2 regions of the Insulibacter thermoxylanivorax genome follow, and region 2 is predicted to be linked to the other one. Evidence: riboswitches for the same ligand, from Rfam matches in the RefSeq annotation. Region 2 holds a riboswitch; the other holds the start of a gene.

Region 1 (3,116 bases), on a different contig from region 2:
GCCGGACGGCTCCATCGACATCAGCAAAGCGGTGAAAGTGAACGAGGAATTCCAAGTATCCAAGCAGTTCTGGTCTTATCTTGTGCAGAGCAAGATCATTGAGAATCCGCGGGATTTTATCGCTCCTGTACCGCATATGAGTTTCGTCCAAGGAGAGCAAGATTCGGCTTTCCTTAAGAAACGCTACGAGACGATGTCACGCCATCCGCTGTTTCAAGGCATGGAGTATTCGGAGGATCCGGATCAGCTTCGGGAGTGGATCCCGCTGATGATGCAGGATCGGATCATAAAGGGCCCGATCGCGGCGACGCGAATGGAATCGGGCACGGATGTGAACTTTGGGGCATTAACGCGTCTGCTCTTTGGTCATCTGCAGCGGAAGCAGGTGAATGTCCAATACCATCGCCACGTGGATGATCTCAAGCGCGCCGGCGACGGATCTTGGGAACTTAAGGTTAGGAATCTTCAGACCGGTGAGACAGAATACCACCGTGCCAAGTTCGTCTTCATCGGCGGCGGAGGCGGCAGTCTGCATCTGCTGCAGAAGTCCGGCATTCCCGAGGGCAAGGGGATCGGCGGTTTCCCGGTCAGCGGCTTGTTCATGGTCTGCAAGAATCCGGAGATCGTCACACAGCACCATGCGAAGGTGTACGGCAAGGCTCCGGTCGGCGCACCGCCGATGTCGGTGCCGCACTTGGATACGAGGATCATCGATCACGAAAGATCCCTGTTGTTCGGTCCCTTTGCGGGCTTCTCGCCCAAGTTCTTGAAAGCCGGGTCGATGCTTGATCTGTTCACATCCGTGAAGCTGCACAATTTGTTGACGATGCTGGCCGCCGGGGTGAAGAATTTCTCGCTGACGGCATACCTCATCCAGCAGGTCATGTTGACGAAGGAACAGCGCATGGAGGCCTTGCGAGAGTTCATCCCGAATGCGAGGAGCGAAGATTGGGAGCTGATCGTCGCTGGACAGCGGGTTCAGATCATCAAGGACACAGCAGTCGGCAGAGGAACGCTGCAATTCGGAACTGAGGTGATCAGCGCGGCGGACGGGTCGATTGCCGCTCTGTTAGGTGCTTCCCCAGGTGCTTCCACAGCCGTATCCGTGATGTTGGAAGTGATCCAGAGATGTTTTCCGCAATATCTCAAGGCTTGGGAAGAGAAGATTGTGGAGATGATTCCTTCCTATGGCCTCAAGTTAACGGAACATCCCGAGCTGATTCAGGAACTGCACGAATCAACGGCACGCATGCTGGGATTAGAAGCAGAAGCAGTGCCCGGCCAAACAGCAAGTGTACAGCAAGAAGCCTGAATGCCGAGTCGTTCAGGCTTCTCTTATGAGAGTGCAGCCGCCAGATGGGATAGAGTGAAGGATGCATGCAAGAGTAAACAAGCGAAATAAATTCTAAAGACCTAATACATGAGGTAAGAACCAGTTCCAACAGACTGTTATTCCTTGCTGATAGACGTGAAGAATGTCGAATTATGTTGAACGTGGGGGACAGCTGATTTATAATTACTCTAAGAATTCGATAAGGGCAAACTTGTCGAAAGACAAAGACGCAAAGCTGCGGGCCTAAGGACAGATTCTATGACTATGGCAGCCGGTCCGCCGAGGCAAATAGACACTTCGGCCACTTTCCTATAAAGTGGCTTTTGTTATGTGTATGTATCGATCGGAGGGGGGAGAGGCTGATGAAGTCATGGGACTTATATTCATTGAACGATCGCAACAAGTTTATGCTGTTCATATGCTGGACGATGGCGATCGTGGGAAGCATCTCGGCAGCGATTGCCGTCGAATTAAGATTTGCCGCAGCGATTCTGACCGCAGGCGTCCTGCTCTTCACGATCCCCACCATTCTGGTATGGAGACAGATCCTCGATCGATACATCATGTACTATATCGCTTTGATCTTCTCGATCCAGGGTTATCTCCTTCCGCCGGAATTCGTCGTCTACATCCTGACTTTCTTCTACAGCGCCCTGATCTCCTTGTATTTTGATTATCGTCCTGTACTCATCATCGGATTGGCTAACGTAGTCTATACTATCTATTTTGTAAGCCGGTATCATGAAACGGTATTCCTTGCTCCAGACCCCCTGCATCACATGGTTCCATTGGTATCGATACATATCTTGGTCACCAGTTTGCTTGCGGCAGAAGCGATCATCGGTGCACGCCTTCGTTCCAACAGCATGATGATGGAGAAACTGTCCAAGACCGATCCGCTGACCGGGTTGTATAATCACAAGATGTTCTATGAATACCTGGATTCCATGCTGGAAGAGCTGAAGGACCGGCAGATCGAATACTTGCAGGTGGCGGTGATGGATATCGATAATTTCAAACAGATCAATGATACATACGGCCATTCAACAGGGGATGTGATCATTACGAGGGTCGCGGAGACGATCAGCCGCGAGAAGGAGAGCGAGGACTTCGCAGCACGGTATGGCGGTGAGGAGTTTGCATTGATCTTCACCGATAAATCGCTTAAGGATTCCTTGTACATCTGCGAGCGCATCCGTACATCCTTGATGCGTTTCCGACATCCAGAGACAGGGCATGAACCGGTGACGGTCAGCATCGGTCTCAAGGCGGCGAAGCCCGGTATGAGCGGTTCAGAGCTGTTCGATCAAGCAGATGCGTTATTATATAAAGCGAAGCGGAGCGGCAAGAATCACACCGTCAGCGATGAATAAGGGCTGTCCAGCAAGCAGTGATGACTGACTGGCGGACAGCCCTATGCGTACTTATGCGTGATGAACTTCGCCTCGCGCACTGATTTTACTCCTCTGCATGCTCATCTGCACACTTAAACATCCAACCATACGGGTGCAAGTTTGGAAGATGGTGAATCGCCAAGATCAGGAGTATAGTTTGGCGATCTCTTGCCGCACCAGAGGCGCCACCTTAGTCCCGAGGAGTTCGATCGAGCGCAGCATGTCTTCATGCGGGATCGAGCCAAAATCGCTGTGCAGCATGAAGCGGGTGATGCCGAGATTCTTATGCAGCAAGATGATCTTCTCTGCAACATATTCCGGATCGCCGACATAGAGCGCACCGTCTAAGCTGCGAGCGGCTTCGAAGGAAGCGCGGCCGTATGGAGGCC
Region 2 (3,116 bases):
GACGCTTCGCGTGAATATGCGAACCCGAACCTAAGCGAAAACGCCAGCTACCAATATGCAGCGCTTCGCAACATCCTGTACCGCAAGGGTAAGACAACGGAGATCCTCGTGAACTACGAGCCTTCCCTCCACTTCTTCTCTGAATGGTGGAAGCAGCTGTACGGGGAGAGCGAAGGGAAGGATCATAAGGGAATCTATCCGGCTTCCGTTGATTTCTCGACGGACCTGCACTCCATGGGGCAGTTCATCCAAGAAGGAACGCGCAACCTGTTCGAGACCGTCCTGCAGGTGGAGAAGCCGCTGGAGGAGATCGTCATCGGTGAGGACGCTGAGAATCTTGACGGTCTGAACTTCCTCGCCGGCAAGACGATGGATTTCGTCAATAAGAAAGCCTTCGAAGGAACCCTGCTGGCTCATACTGACGGCGGCGTACCGAACCTGGTCGTGACCATTCCGGAAATCTCGCCGTATTGGTTCGGCTACCTCGTATACTTCTTCGAGAAGGCATGCGGCATCAGCGGTTACCTGCTCGGAGTGAATCCATTCGACCAACCGGGAGTCGAGGCATACAAGAAGAACATGTTCGCTCTGCTTGGCAAGCCCGGATTCGAAGACCAGAAGGCTGAACTGGAACGCCGTCTGGGAAGAGCGTGATGCTGCCCGATGCTCTTAAGCTACCGAACGGTTCAGGGGCCCGGCGAGGCTGAGATCGTCATCAAGAAGTCGCGCTTCATCGGCCATTGCCGGCCCGTGGCAACCGAAGAAGAAGCGATTCAATTCATCGAAGAGATCAAGAAAAAACACTGGTCGGCGACGCATAACTGTTCGGCTTATCTGGTCGGTGACCGGGATGAGTATCAGAAGCAGTCCGATGATGGAGAGCCAAGCGGCACAGCCGGCAAACCGATGCTGGAAGTGCTTAAACAGCAAGGACTGAAATACACCGCCGTTGTCGTAACGCGCTACTTCGGCGGAACCCTGCTCGGAGCCGGCGGTCTCGTAAGAGCTTACACGGAGGCCACAGTGGAAGCTGTCAAGGCAGCGAAGCCCGTGCTCAAAGTCCTGCACAGAGAAGTTACGGTGACGGTCGATTACACCTGGTACGGCAAGTTGGAGAATGAGCTCAACAACCGCGGCGTAATCACCGAACCTCCGACATTTACCGACAAGGTGAGCATCCTCTGTCTGCCTGAAGCGGAAGAAGCAGAGCGCTTCACTGCTTGGATTACGGACCTGACGCAAGGACAGGGCATCATCGAACAGAGAGAATATCGATATATCGAACAAGAGATCTAGGATTATAGGATCGAAAAAAGGCCGAGGGATCATTTCCCTCGGCCTACTGCTTTATATACGACATAGACAAAATAGGACCTCTGTGTTATATTTAGGATTATTCAACCATGTTTTTCTATCCTACATATGGCAATATTCAACAAGGACATCAACTGCGATAATAGCAAACTCATCGAAAGGTGAGGACGCAAAGCTACGGGCCTAAGGAAGGATCACTTCTATTGGTCGCCGAGTTGCCGAACAGGTTGACGGAACATGGATTTGAATTCAACATCCATCGGCAATCGGTGGATGTTTCTTTATGAGTAAGGTCCTAGTGCTGCCTCTGCTGGATGAGTCGTTTTTGAAGGGACGGAGTATCGTGTTAGACAATGGGTTGATTCTGATCATCTCCGGAATCGCCGTCGTTCTGATCCTGGTCGCCTTGCGGGTGGGTTATCTATTTGCGCTGCGCGAGATGAACCGTACTAAACGCATCATGATGACCCATGACCCGCTGACCGGCTTGCTCAATCGACAAGCGTTCATGCAGCGGTTAGAAGAGCGCATACGTGAAGCCGGCCATGATCCGTTGACCGTTGTTCTGCTGAACGTGAATCGATTCCGCTGGATCAACGATGCCTTGGGCAGTGATCTTGGCGATCTCATCATCATGATCGTCGCTCAGCAGCTGCGTATGGGGATCGAAGGCAAGCCGGATATCGCCAGGTTAAGCGGAGATGAATTTGCTCTGATCCTCGATCATGATACAGCTGAATCGAGACAGATCGTCATGGATCTGATCCGCCGTTTCGATGAACAGCCGGTCGAGGTGCGCGGACAGTCTCTGCAGATCCTGGCTTCTGCCGGGCTGGCAGGTTATCCTCGGCATGGCAGAACCGCCAGCGAACTGGTGAGCCATGCGGATACCGCGCTGACTCAAGCCAGACAGTCTTATATCCACGTCGTCGAATTCGATCCTGTGATGGATGAAGAGATGCATGACCGTTTGCAGCTGGCGACGGAATTAAGAACAGCGATCCGCAATGGCGAGCTCAGCTTGGCCTACCAGCCCCGCATTGACCTGGCAACAGGCAGGATCGCAGCGATCGAGGCGCTTCTGCGCTGGCAGCACCCGGAGCTGGGCCATGTACGGCCCAGCAGGTTCATCCCGATCGCGGAACAGACGGGTCTGATCGTGCCGATCGGTGAGTGGGTGCTTGAGACGGCCTGTGCGCAAGCGGCCGGCTGGAACTGGCAAGGCAGCGAAGAGTGCCGGATCAGCATCAATATCTCTGTGCAGCAGATGGTTCACCCGGATTTTGTCGCTGTATTGGATGATGTGTTGGCGCGCACCGGTCTCAATCCGAAGCAATTGGAATTGGAGCTGACCGAGAGCATCTTCATCGAGAATCCGCAAAAGATCAGCAAGATCTTGGACAAGATCAAGGAGCGGGGCATACGTATTGCAATCGATGACTTCGGCAAGGGATATTCCTCGCTCAACTACCTCAAGCGATATCCAGCGGATACGCTGAAGATCGACAAGGAGTTCATCACCGGCACGCAGTCCGATACCGGACAGATCATCACCGCTTCTGTCATCCAGCTTGCGAGGGACCTCGGACTCACCGTTGTTGCGGAAGGCGTAGAACAGTCCGAGCAGTTAGCGTTCCTTATGCGCAAGGGCTGCAATGAAGTTCAAGGTTATCTGTTATGCCGCCCTGTGCCGCATGATGTATGCGAACAGTTCCTGCAGCAATTCGATCTGCAGCAGATGTTAGCGCTGCTTGGAGAACGCGAAGGATGGAGGAAGGCAGCGGAAGACGGATCCGTGAGCC

What was found. A riboswitch is a leader RNA that binds a small molecule or an ion and turns the genes downstream of it on or off. The one in region 2 is predicted to bind cyclic di-GMP.
Region 1: it holds a riboswitch for cyclic di-GMP, as region 2 does, so the genes downstream of both, PRECH8_RS02820 (GGDEF domain-containing protein) here and PRECH8_RS11150 (putative bifunctional diguanylate cyclase/phosphodiesterase) in region 2, are expected to answer to the same signal.

The regions. Positions count from the first base shown of each region.
Region 1 covers NZ_BMAQ01000004.1:83,653-86,768, reverse strand. Annotated here, with positions in the region: gene PRECH8_RS02825 (malate:quinone oxidoreductase) at 1-1,312, shown strand, start outside; cyclic di-GMP riboswitch class I at 1,528-1,617, shown strand; gene PRECH8_RS02820 (GGDEF domain-containing protein) at 1,696-2,706, shown strand; gene PRECH8_RS02815 (LLM class flavin-dependent oxidoreductase) at 2,872-3,116, opposite strand, start outside.
Region 2 covers NZ_BMAQ01000031.1:23,937-27,052, reverse strand. Annotated here, with positions in the region: gene PRECH8_RS11160 (glucose-6-phosphate isomerase) at 1-654, shown strand, start outside; gene PRECH8_RS11155 (YigZ family protein) at 664-1,296, shown strand; cyclic di-GMP riboswitch class I at 1,449-1,537, shown strand; gene PRECH8_RS11150 (putative bifunctional diguanylate cyclase/phosphodiesterase) at 1,598-3,116, shown strand, end outside.